One region of the Aquibium pacificum genome, then DNA from elsewhere that is predicted to be linked to it. Evidence: predicted binding sites of a transcription regulator. Region 1 holds the regulator's gene; each other region holds the start of a gene.
What was found. The regulator LexA, encoded in region 1, represses DNA repair genes until DNA is damaged. The targets are predictions, from matches to a motif close to TGTTCNNNNTGTGTTCNG.

Region 2: ABGN05_RS21000 (cytoplasmic protein) is a predicted target of LexA. The motif match lies at 2,695-2,712, and genes of this name have one in related genera.
Region 3: ABGN05_RS25280 (PA0069 family radical SAM protein) is a predicted target of LexA. The motif match lies at 1,810-1,827, and genes of this name have one in related genera.
Region 4: ABGN05_RS18570 (YifB family Mg chelatase-like AAA ATPase) is a predicted target of LexA. The motif match lies at 2,272-2,289, and genes of this name have one in related genera.

The regions. Positions count from the first base shown of each region.
Region 1 is NZ_JBDPGJ010000003.1:515,788-520,224, reverse strand. It holds gene ABGN05_RS14970 (ComEC/Rec2 family competence protein) at 1-1,136, shown strand, start outside; gene lexA (transcriptional repressor LexA) at 1,192-1,902, opposite strand; gene ABGN05_RS14960 (molybdopterin molybdotransferase MoeA) at 2,015-3,235, opposite strand; gene moaC (cyclic pyranopterin monophosphate synthase MoaC) at 3,225-3,716, opposite strand; gene trpC (indole-3-glycerol phosphate synthase TrpC) at 3,724-4,437, opposite strand, start outside.
Region 2 is NZ_JBDPGJ010000005.1:121,292-125,728, forward strand. It holds gene ABGN05_RS20975 (Na+/H+ antiporter subunit D) at 1-326, shown strand, start outside; gene ABGN05_RS20980 (Na+/H+ antiporter subunit E) at 323-796, shown strand; gene ABGN05_RS20985 (cation:proton antiporter) at 793-1,146, shown strand; gene mnhG (monovalent cation/H(+) antiporter subunit G) at 1,143-1,493, shown strand; gene ABGN05_RS20995 (Ros/MucR family transcriptional regulator) at 1,816-2,205, shown strand; gene ABGN05_RS21000 (cytoplasmic protein) at 2,206-2,553, opposite strand; gene ABGN05_RS21005 (helix-turn-helix domain-containing protein) at 2,770-3,213, shown strand; gene ABGN05_RS21010 (DUF6456 domain-containing protein) at 3,214-4,017, shown strand; gene ABGN05_RS21015 (SufE family protein) at 4,021-4,437, opposite strand, start outside.
Region 3 is NZ_JBDPGJ010000007.1:43,635-48,071, forward strand. It holds gene ABGN05_RS25265 (4-(cytidine 5'-diphospho)-2-C-methyl-D-erythritol kinase) at 1-646, shown strand, start outside; gene moaB (molybdenum cofactor biosynthesis protein B) at 649-1,203, shown strand; gene ABGN05_RS25275 (glycosyltransferase) at 1,216-1,752, opposite strand; gene ABGN05_RS25280 (PA0069 family radical SAM protein) at 1,891-3,045, shown strand; gene ABGN05_RS25285 (DUF6101 family protein) at 3,482-4,045, shown strand; gene ubiA (4-hydroxybenzoate octaprenyltransferase) at 4,061-4,437, opposite strand, start outside.
Region 4 is NZ_JBDPGJ010000004.1:423,813-428,249, forward strand. It holds gene ABGN05_RS18560 (putative bifunctional diguanylate cyclase/phosphodiesterase) at 1-935, opposite strand, end outside; gene gshB (glutathione synthase) at 1,179-2,120, shown strand; gene ABGN05_RS18570 (YifB family Mg chelatase-like AAA ATPase) at 2,382-3,920, shown strand; gene ABGN05_RS18575 (transglutaminase-like cysteine peptidase) at 4,045-4,437, opposite strand, start outside.

The DNA.
Region 1 (4,437 bases):
TCATCGTCATCGCGATCGCCCCGCACGAGGTCGTCGGGCCGAGCTTCCAGATGTCGTTCGCCGCCACGGCGGCGCTGATCGCGGCCTACGCCTGGTGGTCCGAGCGTCGATCGGACCGTTTCACGGGAGGGCAACCTGCGCGAGGCTCGACGGTCGGCAACGGCTTGCGGCTCTTCCTGCTCTACTGCGCCGGCATCGCGGTGACCTCCCTTGTAGCGGGAACCGCGACTGCGCTCTATGGCGTCTGGCATTTCCACCGCATGGCACCGCTCGGTCTCCTCGCCAATCTCGGCGCCATGCCGGTCGTGTCCTTCGTGATCATGCCTTCGGCGGTTCTTGCCGGCATCCTGATGCCGTTGGGCCTCGAAGGCTTCGCGCTCGATGTCATGGGGTGGGGGATCGGGGTCATGGTCTCGATCGCCCAATGGCTTGCCCAACGCACGCCGTTCGACGCGGTCGGCGCGATCCCGCTGTCGGCCGTGCTTTCGATGACCATCGCGCTTGTGCTCGTGACCGTCCTGTCGACATGGCTGCGCCTCGCCGCCTTGCCGTTTTTGATCGTGGGAATTGCGCTCATCGCGGCGCGCGATCTCCCGGACGTCCTGCTCTCGGAGGATGGAAACTTGATCGCGATGCGCACGCGGGCCGGGGAACTTGCCGTCAGCAAGGAGCGCCCGAACCGTTTCGTCACCGGTATCTGGATGGACGCGGCAATGACACACAAGGTTGCGACACCGGTTTCCACCTCCGAATCGCTTACGGCGGTCACAACGGCACAACGCGCTTCGGAGGTCTTCGTCTGCAACGACACGGGTTGCATCGCGCGACACGGCGGCGGAGCGATGGTGGCGTTCGTGCCCGCCGGAGGGAACGCGGGCTCGCTCTGCGGTTTCGTCGACGTCCTGGTGATCGACGATGCGACGGCAGCGAACCCGTGCGCCTCGGCAAAGGTGCTCGTCGTCATCAAACGCGACCTCGCGCGGCGTGGCAGTGCCGAGATCCGCTTGGCGGAGGAAGGGGAGGAACCTCGCGCCGAGATCCGGTTCGCCGTACGGGAGCCGTACCGGCCCTGGCATGATCATCGGCGGTATTCGCGGGAGGCCCGCGGAATGCCGCCTTACAAGCGGGAGCCGTAGCGGTCGCCCAACGCGAATCTCCGTCGAACCGAGGGGACGGAGGACTGGCCCGGCTTCAATACCGCCGGATCAGCCCGACCAGACGGCCCTGGACCTTCACCCGATCCGGCCCGAAGATGCGGGTTTCGTAGGCGGGATTGGCCGCTTCGAGCGCGATCGAGGCGCCCTTGCGGCGGAAACGCTTCAATGTGGCCTCCTCGTCGTCCACGAGCGCCACGACGATCTCGCCCGGACTGGCGGTCGAGGTGCTGCGGATCACCACCGTATCGCCGTCGAGAATGCCCGCCTCGATCATGGAATCGCCCCTGACCTCGAGTGCGAAATGTTCGCCGCCGGAGAGCATGTCCGGCGGAACCGCGACGGAATGCGTCTGGTGCTGGATTGCGTCGATGGGAACGCCGGCTGCGATCCTGCCCATGACGGGAATGGAAATCGCCGCCGTGTCGTCGTTGCTCGCCCGGCGCGCGGGGGCCGGTTCAGGCTTTCTCGAAAGGCTGCCTTCGATGACGCTCGGGGAAAACTTGCGCGGTCCGCCAAGCCCAGGCGCGATGGACTCGGGCAGCCGGATCACCTCCAGCGCGCGAGCCCGGTTCGGCAGCCGCCGGATGAAGCCGCGCTCTTCAAGAGCCGTTATCAGGCGATGGATGCCCGATTTCGACGCCAGGTCGAGCGCCTCCTTCATCTCGTCGAAGGAGGGGGGAATTCCCGACTCCTTCAGCCGCTCGTGGATGAAGAGCAGGAGTTCGTGTTGCTTGCGCGTCAGCATCTTTGCACCCCTCGGGGAATCGGACGGCTAAAAAACAAAACCGGAACAAACCTATCTGTTCCAGTCTTGTTCCGCAACAGTTTAAATTTGAGTGAATCTGTTTACCGTTCGTTCACGACAGCATCAGGAGCTGGCATTCCTCTCCGGCGTCGGCGGGCGGCGCGAAGGGCGCGCGCACGATCAGAGCGGCGGAATCCGCCATCACGCGCAACATGGAGGAATCCTGGATCGCTGAAGGCGTTGCGACAATCCCATCCGCTTCCCGGCGGATTGCGGCGCGCAGATAGTCCTGTCGCTGGTCGTTCGCGGGGACGGGCGCACCAAGGATGCCCTGCCGCAAGTCGGCCTCGTGCAGCCGGCCCGCCATGCACGCGACCAGCGGCTTCAGGAAGACGTAGGAGCAGACGAGGCTCGCGACCGGATTGCCGGGCAGGCCGACGATCTTGCGGCCGCCGAGCGTTCCCGCCATGAGCGGCTTGCCCGGCCGCATGGCGATCTTCCAGAAGTCGAGCTCGCCGCCGCGTGCCGTCAGCACCTCGCGCACGAGGTCGTGGACCCCGACCGACGCGCCGCCGATGGTCACGATGAGGTCCGCGCCCGCTTCGAGCGCCCGGTCGAGCGTGGCCGAGATCGCGTCGCGGTCGTCCGCCACGATCCCACAGTCGAGGACCCGAGCCCCCGCCGACCGGACGATCTCCGCCACGCCGAGCCCGTTCGAAGCAATGATCTGGCCGGGTCCCACGACGCTGCCGGGTGGCAGCAGTTCATCGCCGGTCGCGATGATCGCCACGAGCGGCTTCCTCACAACGTCGAGTGCGGCATGATTGGCCGAGGCGGCGAGCGACAGGGCCGGCGGGTCGAGCCGGCGTCCCCGATCCAGGAGCGGCTGGCCTTCTGAAAAATCGAGGCCACGGGCGCGCACGTGGCGGCTGGCGGCGACGGTCTCCTTCGCCTCTATCATGTCGTCTGCGACCGAGGCGGCGTCTTCTTGGATCAGGACGCAGTCGCTGCCTTCGGGCATCGGCGCGCCGGTGAAGATACGGACCGCCTCACCCGGGCCGACGGCGCCGGAAAACGGTCGTCCCGCCGGCGCAGACCCGATCACCCGCAGCCTGGCCGGCAGCCGGGCGACGTCGGCCGAGCGTACCGCGTAGCCGTCCATGGCGGAGGCGTCGAACGGCGGCTGGGTGCGCAGGGAACGTATGTCCGTGGCGAGAATGCGGTCGCCGCATTCCGCGATCGGCAGGCGTTCGGCGTCCAGCGGCCTGACGCCGTCGAGAAGCAGGCGCAGCGCCTCGTCGACGGGGATGAGTGCCGTTGCCTTAGCCTGCATCGACGTGCCAGTCGCCCGATTTGCCGCCCGACTTCTCCAGCAGGCGGATGCCCGAGATGATCATGCCGCGGTCGACCGCCTTGGCCATGTCGTAGATGGTGAGGCATGCAACCGAGACGGCGGTGAGCGCCTCCATCTCCACGCCGGTCTTGCCGGTCACCGACGCGGTGGCCCTGACGCGCAGCCCGGGCAGGCTCTCGTCCGGGTCGATCTCGACCGACACCTTGTTCAGCATGAGCGGATGGCAGAGCGGAATCAGTTCGTGCGTCTTCTTGGCCGCCATAATCCCGGCGATCCGCGCCGTGCCGAGCACGTCTCCCTTTTTGGCATTGCCGTCGAGGATCATGCGCAAGGTGGCGGGCGCCATCGCGACGCTGCCCTCGGCGACCGCCACGCGCGCGGTTTCGGCCTTCGCGCCCACGTCGACCATGTGCGCTTCACCGGAAGCGCCGATGTGGGTGAGGGCGGCCTTCCCGGGCATGAGGACCTCAGGCCGACTTCCGCACGTCCGACGTGCCGAGCCCGAGCAGCGCCTTCGTGGCCGCCGTGACGTCTTCCCGGCGCATCAGGCTTTCGCCGACGAGGAACGTCTTGATGCCGTGCGCGGCGAGCCGCCGGCAGTCGCCGTTCGTGGAGATGCCGCTTTCGCCAACGAGGATGCGGTCGCCGGGAACCATCGCGGCCAGACGCTCGGATGTCGCGAGATCGACCTCGAAGGTCCGCAGATTGCGGTTGTTGATGCCGATCAGCGGCGAGGAAAGCCGAAGCGCGCGTTCCATTTCCGGTTCGTCGTGTACCTCCACGAGTACCGCCATCCCGAGCGAGCGGGCGGCTTCCTCCAGCGCTTGCGCCTCGCCGTCCGAGACGCTCGCCATGATGATCAGGATTGCATCGGCACCCCAGCTTCGGGCCTCGTAGACCTGGTAGGGTTCGAACATGAAATCCTTGCGCAGCGCCGGCAGCGACGTCTCCGAACGCGCGGCTGTCAAGAATTCGGGCGCGCCCTGGAACGAAGGCGTGTCGGTCAGCACTGACAGGCAGGCGGCACCGCCATATTCATAGGCCCGGGCGAGTGCGGGCGGGTCGAAGTCGGGCCGGATCAGCCCTTTGGACGGGCTTGCCTTCTTGATCTCAGCGATCAGTGCGAAGGCGCCTGCATCGATCCTTGCGCGGATCGCGTCGGCGAAGTCGCGGGGAGGGGA
Region 2 (4,437 bases), on a different contig from region 1:
TCGTCAAGGCCTCGATCGAGAGCGGGGCCTGGTGGCTGGCTTCCGCCATCCTCGTGAGCAGCATCCTGACGGTCATCGCGCTCGGACGCGTCTTTGCACTTTCGTTCTGGCGGATGGATGCCGGCGAGACGGTCGAGCGCACCGATGCCGAGCGGGCGATCAGCCCCGGGGCGGGATACGGCGTCCTTGCCGCGCTGATCGTTCCCGCAATCGCGATCGGCGTCTATCCCGAGCCGTTCCTCCGGCTCGCCGCCGCCGCGGCCGCCGGCCTTGCCGATCCCGCTTCCTATCTCGATGCGGTGTTCCCGCCCGGAGGAGGATCATGACGATCTATCTGATCAACATCCTGCTTGCGCTCGCATGGGTGGCCGTCACTGGTTCGGCAACCATCTCGAACTTCCTCTTCGGGTTCGTTCTCGGCGCCGGCGCGCTCTATCTGATCCGCGAGCAGGCCGGCTCTCTCGGCTACTTCCGGCGGACGCGCCGCGTCGTGTCGCTTTTCGCCCTGTTCCTCTACGAACTGGTCCTGTCCTCCTGGCGCGTCGCCGTGCTGGTCGTGCAGCCGCGGATGGACCTGAAGCCCGGCATCTTCGCCTATCCGTTGAAGGTCGACCGCGAGTTCGAGATCACGCTGCTGGCGAACCTCATCACACTGACCCCGGGAACGCTCTCGGTGGACGTTTCGGAAGATCGGCGCTTCCTTTACGTGCATGCGCTGGACTGCTCGGACCCGGACCAGACGCGGCTCGACATCGCGAACGGTTTCGAGCGCAAGATCATGGAGGCGTTTCGATGAACGCCAGCGAAGCGTTCCTGACCGGCGCGGTATACTTGGCGCTGGCGCTGCTCAGCCTATCGTTTCTCGTGACGGTGTTGCGCGTCGTGCGCGGGCCGACCTTGCCGGATCGCATCGTCGGGCTCGACATGCTCGTGGCGGTCGCGATCGGCTTCATCGCCGTCATCGGCATCAAGACGGGGGTGACTCTCTACGTCGATGTTGCGATCGCGCTGGGTCTCGTCGGGTTCCTGGCTACCGTCGCCTTCGCGCGCTTCGTGATGAACCGTGGGCGCGATCGCGAGGTCGACGGGGAGCTGCAATCCGGGAGCGAACCGCTGGAACACCGACGGCCGGAGGCGAGTTCATGATCGACATCATCCAGAACTATCTGGCCGGCATCCTGATCATCGTGGGATCGGGGTTCGCGCTGGTTGCCTCGATCGGCCTGCTCAGGTTGCCGGAATTCTACACCCGGATGCATGCCGCGTCGAAGGCGGGAACGCTTGGTTCGGGCGTGATGCTGATCGCCCTGGCTGTCTATACGGACGAAACCACGATCGCCACGCGCGCGCTGGCCGGCTTCGTCTTCTTTCTGCTGACGGCCCCGATTTCGGCGCATCTCCTGGCAAAGGCGGCCTATGCGGCCGGCTATCCTCTCTGGGAAGGATCCGTCCACGACGAGATGCCGCAACAATCCAGGGACCCCGATGCCTGAGAATTGGTCAATGTTACAACTTTGTAATGTATCCCTATCACCGATCTTACCAAGCGCCCCGGAAAACGCGCAGAGGTTGTATTCCGCAGGGTCAATCTCGAACAATACACTAGTAACCAGACAGATTTTTTTCTTAACTGCTGTATTGAATTGACTTGAAACTTTGATTGCTTCAATTATCTAGCCGATATGCGAATCGTAGAATTCCTATTTCGCACATCGCCGTTGATCGGCGCGTAAGAACGCCGAACGCAATCGACCATCCTCGAACTGGGGCCTGAAAACCATGGAACTACCCGAATCCAGTGCTATGAGCGGTAACATGCTCATCGAACTTACTGCCGACGTCGTCGCCGCCTACGTGAGCAACAATCCAGTTCCTGCCGGGGAACTCCCGAACCTGATCGCCGACATCCACAGCGCGCTCGGCCGCGTCGGCTCTGGCACGGAACAGGTGCCCACCGAGAAGCCCAAGCCGGCGGTGAACCCGAAAAAGTCGATACACGACGACTACATCGTCTGCCTCGAAGACGGGAAGAAGTTCAAGTCGCTGAAGCGTCATCTCATGACCCACTACGGACTTACGCCCGACCAGTACCGCGAGAAGTGGGGCCTCGATGCCAACTATCCGATGGTCGCACCGAACTATGCGGCTGCCCGTTCGCAGCTCGCCAAGAAGATGGGTCTCGGCCGCAAGCGCAAGACGCGCTGATCAAGCGGTCATCGTGCCAAGTGTCAAGACGGCGTCTTCGGGCGCCGTTTTTGCTTTCGTGCATTCGCCGGCGGGCAAACCAAGATCGATGAATGCGAGCGCCTGCTTCAGGGCGATGTGACGGTTGAGGTCGTAGCTCCAGTGCCGGGCTCCGCCGCGGAGCCTTTCGCGTTCGAGCAGGCGCTGAACCCTTCTCCGGATCGCCGCCTTGTGTTCCCCCTCCGCGCCCATCGCGGTTGCAAGGTCGATGCCCGTGGCGAGGAAGAACGCCGCCGATGCCCGAGCGAACGCGATCTCGCGCGCCCGGGCGGCTTCGAACAACTGAGCTTCTCTGGCGATTGCCGGCATCCGCCTGCTCCATTCCGGTTGAATATGGTTGCAAGCATGCCCGCCGCCGGCGGAGCGGGGAGAGATTCCGCCGCGTTGCCGAAAGTCTTTTCGAAAACACACAGGAAGATCAACGAGTTCGCGGCAAGGCGGGCCTTTTTCCGTTGCTATTTTGTTCACACCATCCTTCCGTCTCGATATAAGAGGAACATATTCCTATAACGAGGGGGAAGCGCCGTGCCGTCCAGTACCGCCTGCCAGATCGTCAGAGAGCAACGGCAACCGTCATCTGCCGACAGCGACCGGGACCGGACCGGGTGCGGTTCCACGAAGGGCGTATCGGAATGTTCATCCTCCGCGCTCGAACGCAATGTCGGCATCTGCGACTGCATGATCGATATTGCGGCCGCTCTCTTCAACGTCAGCGGGCGCGAACTCCGGCAGCCCGGCAGGACATGCACCAGCGTCGCGCGGGTTCGGCAGATCGCCATGTACGTCACCCACGTCGTCATGGGCTTGACGATGAGCGAGGTGGGCCGCGGTTTCGGCCGCGACCGGACGACCGTCCTGCACGCGTGCCATCTCATCGAAGACATGCGCGACGATGCCGATTTCGACGCGCTCGTCCTGATGACGGAAAGGGTGGCGCGCGCGGCGCTCAGGGGAATGGAGCGCATCTGAATGACCGGCCAGAGCGAAAAGGAGGATCTCCGCATCCTCCGGCTTCTTTCATTCGGCCCGGCCTGCGTGGAAGACTGCGCCCGCGCCGACCGGATCAGGCTCACGTCGCAGCGGCTCGGAACGATTTCGGCCAGCCGGATTTCGTTCGACGGGCTTTTGCGCCGGTCGCTCGTGACGGTCTCGGACCGTGTCGCGTGCCTAACTCCGACGGGCGTGTCGGCGTTTGCCCGCATGCGTGACGAAAACTGCCTGGGGCAACACGTGGAGATCGGCTCCGCTTCGGTCGAGCTTCCGGAGGGGCGCCGGAACGCACTTGCGAACCTGTCGGAATCGCCGCTCGGTCAGCTCGCCCGGCGCAAGGCGAAGGACGGCAAGCCTTTCCTGGAGGCCAGGGAGTTCCGGGCGGGCGAACGCCTGCGCGCGGACTACACGCGGGGGCAGCTTCTTCCCCGGCTGGGCGCCAACTGGAGCGCGGCCGGAACCTCCGGCCGGCCGATGGGCACGCCGGGCGCGAGCGCGGAACTGACGGACGGCGCGGTCGCCGCCCGGCAACGCGTCAACGCCGCGCTGACGGGCGTTGGGCCCGAACTCGCCGGTCTCCTCGTGGATGTCTGCTGCTTTCTGAAAGGGCTGGAGACGGTGGAGATCGAGCGGGCCTGGCCGGCACGGTCGGCAAAGGTGGTTCTCAAGACCGCGCTCGCCGCGCTTGCGCGCCACTACGAGCCGGAGCGGAAAAAGGTATCCGGAGGAAGCATCCTTCATTGGGGCGCGGAGGACTACCGCCCCGAAATGAGCGAGCGCTGACCGTCAGGCGCTTTCGCTGAGGGCCGCCTGTGCATCGCGGCGGATGCGCTTGACCATCGAACGCAGGCCGTTCGAGCGCTGGGGAGTGAGATGCTCGTCCAGCCCGAGCTTCGCCAGGACCGCATCGGCATCCGTGGCCACGATCTCGCTCGCCGGCCGTCCCGAATAGAGCGCAAGCATCAGGGCCACGAGACCGCGGACGATGTGCGCGTCCGAATCGCCGGCGAACTGGATGACCGGATCGTCGCCGGGGCCGATCTTCGTGGTCAGCCAGACCTGGCTGACGCAACCGGGCACGCGATTGACGTCGTTCTTGTCGGCCTCGGCGAAAGGCGGCAGGTCGCGGCCGAGGTCGATGACATAGCGGTACCGATCTTCCCAATCGTCGAGGAAAGAAAAGTCGTCGATGATGGAATCGAT
Region 3 (4,437 bases), on a different contig from region 1:
CGTGCGGCTGGCATCGGGGGCCGCGCCATGCCCGCCGGTTTCCATCCTGCTCGAGAAGAACCTCCCGGTCGCGTCGGGCATGGGCGGGGGATCGAGCGATGCCGCCGCCGCCCTGCGCGCGCTCTCGCGGCTCTGGGACCTGCGTCTCTCCCATCCGGCGCTCGCCGTTCTCGGAGCCGACCTTGGCGCCGACGTGCCGATGTGCCTTTCCGGACGGCCGCTTCTCGCCCGCGGGATCGGCGAGGAAATCAGCCCGCTGGAAGACTGGCCAGAGCTGGACGTGGTTCTGGTCAACCCGGGCGCGGGGGTCTCGACGCCCGACGTGTTCAGGCGCCTCGCCAGCCGCGAAAACCCGCCGCTTCCCCCTATGCCGCGGCACGCGGATCATGGCGCGGTCTGCGATTGGCTCGCCGGAACCCGCAACGACCTCGAGGAGCCGGCGCGCGCGATCGCTCCCGACATCGGGCAGGCGCTTGACGCGCTGCGCGCGGCGGGCGCAGGCTTTGCCCGGATGACGGGCTCGGGCGCGACCTGCTTCGGCCTGTTTCCCGGGCCGCGGGCCGCCGCGCGCGCCGCGGCGGCGATCCGCTCGGGGCATCCGGGGTGGTTCGTGGAACCGACGAGAACGATGGGAGCACACGCATGAGCCTGGAGCGACTCGACGAGATCCGGCCTTTCATTCCGGTCGGCGTCGCCGTCCTGACCGTGTCCGACACGCGCACGCTGGACGACGACAAGTCGGGGCGCACGCTCGCCGAGCGCATCGCCGACGCCGGCCATCGCCTCGCCGACCGCCGGATCGTCACGGACGACGCGGGAAAGATCGCGGGAATCGTAATGGACTGGTCGCGCGATCCCGCAATCGACGTCGTGATCACCACGGGCGGGACGGGGTTCACCGGCCGCGACGTCACGCCCGAGGCGCTGGAGCCGCTGTTTCAGAAGCGCATGGACGGATTCTCGGAAGTCTTTCACCGCATCTCGTACGACAAGATTGGCACCTCGACGATCCAGAGCCGGGCGACTGCCGGCCTGATCAACCAGACCTTCGTCTTCGTGCTGCCCGGCTCGCCGGGCGCCTGCCGCGATGCCTGGGATGGCATCCTCAGGGCGCAGCTCGACTATCGCCACATGCCGTGCAACTTCGTCGAGATCATGCCGCGTCTCGACGAACATCTCAGGCGCGGCGGCACCCTGACCTGACAGCCTCGGGCGTCAGCGGGTATCCGCTATCCTGCGCCTGTTCTGCCTCGCCTCTGCAGGGATGATCTCGGCCGGGATGCGTTGGCCGGAAATGCGCCGGGCGAAGGCTTCGACCTCTTCACCGGGTCTCAGCTTAGCCAGAGCCTGCGGCTTGCTCACCAGCAAGCCTTCGGCGAGCGGCCGCTTTCTCGTGAACCAGCGCGAGAGGAATCTCGGCTCTGCGGACCGTGAGCGCAGGAAGCGTCCGGGGGTGGTCCGCCGCGCGACATGCGCGACGACGGCGTCGATCCAGCCGTCCGAAAGCTTCGCTCCGGGCTCGATGAAAAGCAGCCAGTCGCCCTTGGCACGCCGCATGCCGCTGGCGAGTTCGCCGTTAGGGATCAGCGCGCATCCGGCGTGGTCGGCGACCGCGGCGGTGTGGTCGGTCGATCCCCGATCGTGCACCATCACCTCGCGCACGATGCCTTCCACGGCGCCAGAAACGAGCGACATCAGCGTGCGCGCGAGTGCGTCCTCGTCGTTGCGCGTCTCGATGAGCACCGTCAACATGTCTCCCGCTTAGCCGAAAGATTAGCCGAATTCCAGCGCTGCACCGCACAACGATAAAGTTCTTGATTTGTTCTCATCTCACCGATAGGAATAGTTTCATCGAAACGACGATTCCCGGGCCGCCGAACGGAGACGAAAATGGAACAGATCGCACGCGCGGACATTGCCGCTTTTGCAAGCGGAGACAGCGGATTGGCCAATGCCATGATTGAACAAAGCGGTGTCAGGATCGGCGGCGAACGCCGGCGGGGCCGCGCCGCGGGGATCAATCCGGCAGGCCGCTTCGAGGCCATCCGGCGCGACGTCTTTGACGACGGCTGGAACACGCTGGAGGATCTGCCGCCGTTCAAGACCGAAGTCCAGGCAGAGAAACCGCGCAACATCATCACGCGCAACGACTCCCCCGACATCTCCTTCGACCGCTCGATCAATCCCTATCGCGGCTGCGAGCATGGCTGCGTCTATTGCTTCGCCCGCCCCACGCACGGCTACATGGGCCTGTCCGCCGGACTGGATTTCGAATCGAAGCTCTTCTCCAAGCCGGATGCCGCGAAACTCTTGGAGCGGGAACTCGGCAAGGAAGGCTATCAGGCGAAAACCATCGCAATCGGCACCAACACCGATCCCTACCAGCCGATCGAGAAACAGTACCGCATCATGCGCGAAGTGCTCGAGGTTCTCGAAGCGCATGATCATCCGGTCGGCATCGTCACCAAGTCGGCGCTGGTGACCCGCGATGCCGACATCCTCGCGCGCATGGCGGAAAAGGGCCTCGCGAAGGTGGCACTTTCGGTCACGACGCTGGACCGCCGGCTCGCCCGTACCATGGAGCCACGCGCCGCGACGCCGACGCGGCGGCTCGAGGCGATGAAGGCGCTGGCCGGCGCGGGTATCCCGGTCTCCGTCATGGTGGCCCCCGTCGTGCCTGGCCTCACCGACCACGAAGTGGAGCGCATCCTCGAATCGGCCGAGGCCATGGGCGCTCGGGAGGCGGGCTACATCGTCCTGCGGTTGCCGCTGGAGGTAAGCCCGATCTTCAAGGACTGGCTGCTCAGGCACTATCCGGACCGCTACCGTCACGTGATGTCTCTGGTGCGCTCGATGCGCGACGGCAAGGACTACGATTCCGCCTGGGGAACTCGCATGAAGGGCACCGGTCCCTATGCCTGGCAGATCGGCCGCCGCTTCGAGATCGCCGCCCGCCGCCTCGGCCTCAACCGCTCGAAGCTGACGCTTCGGATCGACCTCTTCAAGCCGCCGGCACGCGCCGGCGAACAGATGATGCTGCTTTGAAGCATGTCTCCAGAAAGCGGGACACCTGCTTCTGAAACATGACATCCGACAAAACGAAGACCTGAAGCGCGGGAAGCGGATCTGAACGTCGTGGTGCACCTTGCGCCACGCTCCCGCTGCTCCCCTTCGTAGCCCTCCGTCCGGCCCGTCCCCCGTCCCTGGCCTGACGGCGCCCTCCCGGTCCGCCCCTCCGGGAGGGCTTTTTCTTTTTTTCTGCCCGTCCGCGCGTCGCGCCGGGTTTTTCCGCGCACGCTGGCTGGTGTTGCCGCGCGCGCTGGTTGCAATCCGCTAACCATCGAAAAGATCAGCAAAATTTAACCCAACTTCTTAAGTCCGCCAGTAAGGCTGCCGCGCTAGCCTGCAAGACATAAAGAGGCCGGAAAATCGGCCCGCGAGGACCGCAAAACCGGCTCTCAGGGATGCAGGAAGGCGAATGATGAATACGGTGACCAACCCCGCCTGGGCTGGCCGCGCATTGCGGCTCGATCCGTTCCGACTGCCGCAGGTGACGAGCTTCGCCGCTCGCGACGATATGGGCGAGGTGTCCGTGACAATCGACCGGCGCGGCGCGGTGATGCGGCGGATGCTCGAGCGCTCGGGACTGCCCGTGTCGATCCTGTTACCGGCGCGCACCTTCAGGGGCGTCGCCGCGCGTGCGATCGAGGACGGGGGCGGCGGCGTGACGGTCACGCTTGAACTCCTGCATTCCGACCCGATGCTGTGCATTCCGCTGCTGGTCGCCTACGATCTCGACGATGTCGCTGCCGACTGGCGCGCCTGGGCCGATGCCTACGGGTTGCCGATGCTCCTGATAGAGGCGGACGGCATCGCCCGCACGCTGGAGGAATCGCTTTCCGCAGCGGCCCGGGCCGCGCCGGTCGGGCGCCGCAAGCGCACCGGCTCGCAGCCGCGCCGCCCGCGCTTCCTCGCCCGCCGCAAGACCGCGACGCTCGGTCTGCGCCTCGTCATCCGGGGCGAGGAAATCATCGCGCGCTCCTGAGGGGCGCGTTCCCGTTCAGAACCGCGGGCTGATCGCCGCCCAGATTCCGGCCCCGACAAAGCCGAGAAAGACGAGCCAGCCCACCACATTGTTCGACCGGAACAGGCGAAGGCACTGGTCGGGATCGTCGATGTCGAGCGCCTGCACCTGCCGCATCATGTGGGCACCCGCCGCCAGAAGCCCCGCAAGCGCGGGAAACGGCGCCATGGCGGAGGCGCAGGCCGCCCCCATCAGCACCAGCGCGCCGCCATAGAGGCCGATCAGCCAGGGCTTCGTCCGTGCCCCGAAGAGCCGCGCCGTGGAGCGCACGCCGACCACGGCATCGTCTTCCTTGTCCTGGTGGGCGTAGATCGTGTCGTAGCCGATCACCCACAGGATCGAGCCGGCGTAAA
Region 4 (4,437 bases), on a different contig from region 1:
GTTTCGGTGATCTCGATCTCGAGCCGGCGCGGATCGAGGCCGGACCGCGAGAGAATGGTCATGATCTGATTGCAGGTGTTCTGGTCGACCAGCTGGGAGGGAGAGAGATTGAACGAAAGGAAGACGCTCTCCGGCCACTGGCGGGCCGCTAGCGTCGCCTTGCGCAGGAGGAGTTGCGACAGCTGCCCGATGATGCCGCGCTCTTCGGCGATCGGAATGAACACGCCGGGCGACACGGAGCCGAGGTCGCCGTCCGTCCAGCGCGCCAGCGCCTCGAAACCGATGATGCGGCGCGAGGCGAGGTCGACGATCGGCTGGAAGTGCGGCTCGACTTCGCCGGCCGAGACCGCGCGGCGCAGCGCCTGCTCGATGCGGGTGACGCGCTTTGCCGCTTCCTCCATGTCCTGCGTGTAGACGACCACCAGCCCGCGGCCGCTTCGCTTGGCGTGGTAGAGGGCGGTTTCGGCCTTGCGGATCAGGTCGTCGGCGCTCTCGTTTCCGACGAAGAAAAGGGAGCATCCGACCGATGCGGAGAGCCGGGCGCTGCGCTCGCCGAGATCATAGGGCGCGGAGAGAATCTCGATCAGCATGCGTGCCTGTTCAGCCGCCGCCGCCTCGCTGAACGTCATGGGAAGCAGGAAAGCGAACTCGTCCGCCCCGATGCGGGTGACCGTTGAATGCCTGTCCATCGCCGCATGCAGGCGGAGCGCGACCTGCAGCAATATCTCGTCGCCTGACGCTCTGCCGAAAAGATCGTTGATCGGCTTGAAGCCGTCGAGATCGATGATGCCGATGGCAAACGGAGCCGGATCGTCCTCGCGTTCGGCGATCAGGCGTTTCACCTTGGTGACGAACCGGCGGTTGTTGCCCAGGCCCGTCAACGGATCTGTGTAGGCGAGGTCTCCCTGTTCCCCCGGCCTGTCTGTGTTGCGCATGGGTCCGTTCATTGTTGTTCTGGTGATTTAGCCCCGGCTTACTCAACCTAATATCGAGCAAAAGCGTTTAGGAAGGGTGTCCCTTCGGCAACGCCCGGAGGTAGCCTATGGAATGAGGAGGCGACGGTCGACCGCGAGTGCCGTGAACGCCCGCTGGTCCATTCGAAACTGCCGGCCGGAGATTGGCAGCCCGGTGCGTTTTCGATAGATGCCATCTTCCTTTCGAAGTTCCGGAGAACCGAGATGCCGCTCAGGATAGCCGTGCAGATGGACCACGTCGCGACGCTGACGATCGCGGGCGACACCACGTTCGCGCTGTCGCTGGAAGCGCAGCGGCGCGGCCACGAACTCTACCACTATACCCCCGACCGCCTGACCATGCGCGGCGGCAAGGCCTTCGCCCGGGCCGAGCCGATGACTGTCAAGGATGTCAAGGGGGACCACTATGCGCTCGGGGAGCCCGTGCGCCTCGATCTTTCGGAAATCGACGTGGTGCTGCTGCGCCAGGACCCGCCCTTCGACATGAACTACATCACCACGACTCACATGTTGGAGCGCGTCCACCCGAAGACCCTGGTGGTCAACGATCCCGCCTGGGTGCGCAATAGCCCGGAGAAGATCTTCGTCACCGAGTTTCCCGATCTGATGCCGGAGACGTTGATCACCAAGGATGCCGCCGAGGTGGCGGCCTTTCGCAAGGAGTTCGGCGACATCATCGTCAAACCGCTCTACGGCAATGGCGGCGCCGGCATCTTCCATCTTGCCGAGGCCGACAGGAATCTCGCATCGCTGCTCGAGATGTTCGGACAGATGTTCCGCGAACCCTACATCGTGCAGCGATACCTCAAGGAAGTGCGAAAGGGCGACAAGCGCATCATCCTGATCGACGGCGAGCCCGTCGGCGCCATCAACCGCGTGCCTGCCGAGCACGATTCCCGCTCCAACATGCATGTCGGCGGCCGCGCCGAGGCGACGGAACTGACCGACCGCGAACGCGAGATCTGCGCCCGCATCGGACCTTCGCTTCGGGAACGGGGCTTCATCCTCGTCGGGATCGACGTGATCGGCGACTATCTGACCGAGATCAACGTCACGTCGCCGACCGGCGTGCGCGAGGTCCAGCGCTTCGGTGGCGCCGACATCGCGTCCCTGTTCTGGGACGCGGTGGAATCGAAGCGGGCGTAGTCTCGACCGCGCCTGGCGGCCTCGGGCGGCTCGCCGGCGGCGCGCCCCGGACGTTGGTTCCGGCCGTTCCCGTTCGAGGGTCCTCGCAACAGCGAACCGATAGACTTCGCGACGGCTGCGCGCGTGCCTGCGCATGCGCCGATCGACCAATTGTTCTCCAAATGTTCTTGTCACGACGAAATGGTTGTGCTTAGCTGGAACAACTCCTTTATGGCGTACCTGCCTGCCTTCGTGCGCAAAAGGTCGGAAGAGGGGACGAGGATGGTTTCACGCGTCAGCACCATCGCCTTCCAGGGCATAGAGGCCGTGCCCGTCGACGTGCAGGTGATGGTCGCGCCGGGCAAGATCGGCATGCACATCGTCGGCCTGCCGGACAAAGCGGTGGCCGAGAGCCGCGAGCGGGTCCAGGCCGCGCTGCACGCCTCCGGCCTGTCGATGCCCCCGAAGAAGGTGACGGTCAATCTCGCCCCGGCCGACCTGCCGAAGGAGGGCAGCCACTACGATCTTCCGATCGCGCTCAGCCTCATGGCCGCGCTTGGCGCCATTCCCGGCGACGCGCTCGGCGGTTTCGTCGTTCTCGGCGAACTGTCGCTCGACGGGACCATCGCGGCCGTCGCCGGCGCCCTGCCGGCGGCGATCGGCGCGAACGCGATGGGCAAGGGCCTGATCTGCCCGCATGCGTCGGGACCGGAGGCCGCCTGGGCCGGGGCCGATGTCGAGATCCTCGCGCCGCGCAGCCTGATCGCGGTCGCCAACCACTTTCGCGGGACGCAGGTGCTTTCCCGGCCAGAGGCCAGGATCAGGGAGCCGGCCACCAACCTTCCGGACCTCGCGGACATCAAGGGGCAGGAGAGCGCCAAGCGTGCGCTCGAAGTGGCGGCGGCCGGGGGTCATAATCTTCTGATGAGCGGTCCGCCGGGATCGGGCAAGTCGATGCTGGCGCAGCGCCTGCCGTCGATCCTGCCGCCGCTGTCGCCGGAGGAACTGCTCGAGGTGTCCATGATCGCCTCGATCGCCGGCGAACTCACCGGCGGCAAGCTGTCGGACCGGCGGCCGTTCCGCTCGCCGCATCATTCGGCGTCAATGGCAGCCATGGTCGGCGGCGGCTTGAGGGTGCGACCGGGCGAGGCCTCGCTTGCCCATCATGGCGTGCTCTTCCTCGACGAACTGCCTGAGTTCGCCGCGCCGGTGCTGGATTCGCTGCGCCAGCCGCTGGAGACGGGGGAATGCGTCATCGCGCGCGCCAACACCCGTGTGTCCTATCCGTCGCGGATACAGCTCGTGGCGGCGATGAACCCGTGCCGGTGCGGCATGGCGGGCGAACCGGGATATCGCTGCGCCCGCGGTCCGCGCTGCCAAAGCGACTATCAGGCACGGATTTCGGGGCCGCTCCTCGATCGCATCGATCTGAGAATCGACGTTCCCGCGGTCTCTGCCGCCGACCTCATTCGTCCGTCCCGTGCCGAAACCAGCGCGGTCGTCGCCGCTCGGGTCGCTGCCGCGCGCACCATCCAGCGGGAGCGCTTCGCCTCGCGCGGCCTGCCCGGCATCACGACGAACGCGCATTGTGGACCCGCGCTGATCGAGGACGTCGCGGCGCCGGATGCCGCGGGCCTGGCGCTGCTGCGCGATGCCAGTGAGAAACTGGGGTTCTCTGCCCGCGCCTATCATCGCATTTTGAAGGTCGCGCGCACGCTGGCCGACCTGGACGGCCTCGAAACGGTCGGGCGCATCCATCTCGCCGAAGCGATCTCCTACCGTGTCGGGGCGGAAGCCGCCGCCGCGCGCGCCGCGGCGTAATCAGGGGCGAGGTACGATACGCGGTGCTTTGCAGTGGCTGGCCGTCGGTCGGCCCACGGTCCGCGCGGGAAGCAGGCACCTGCGCGGCACGCTACGACCCCCGGCTGCGGAGCGGATCGCGCGGTCAGTTGCGGACCGAGCCCACCATCAGGGTGTTGTCGTCGCGCAGGCTGACCCATCGCCCGGTATGCGTGCTCGCCTGGCGCTTCAGATACCGGTATCCGGTCTGTTCCCAGGCCTTCACCGTGTCCGACAGGTTGTCGAGGATGTAGTCGCCCTTGTCGGTTCTGACCGTTAGGACCGCGTGACCTTCGCCATCGCGCTTGCGGACGACGGTGATGAGCAGATCGGAGAGCGGAATTCCCCCCCTGAAGAGCCGTCGGCGCTTTTCGAGGACGTAGTCCTCGCAATCCCCCATGCCGCTTGTCGGAAAGGCCCAGACTTCGTCCTTGCCGAAGATGTCCTTGTCGGACATCGGCTTGATGGCGCTATTGACCTCGACGTTCACCTTGGAAAT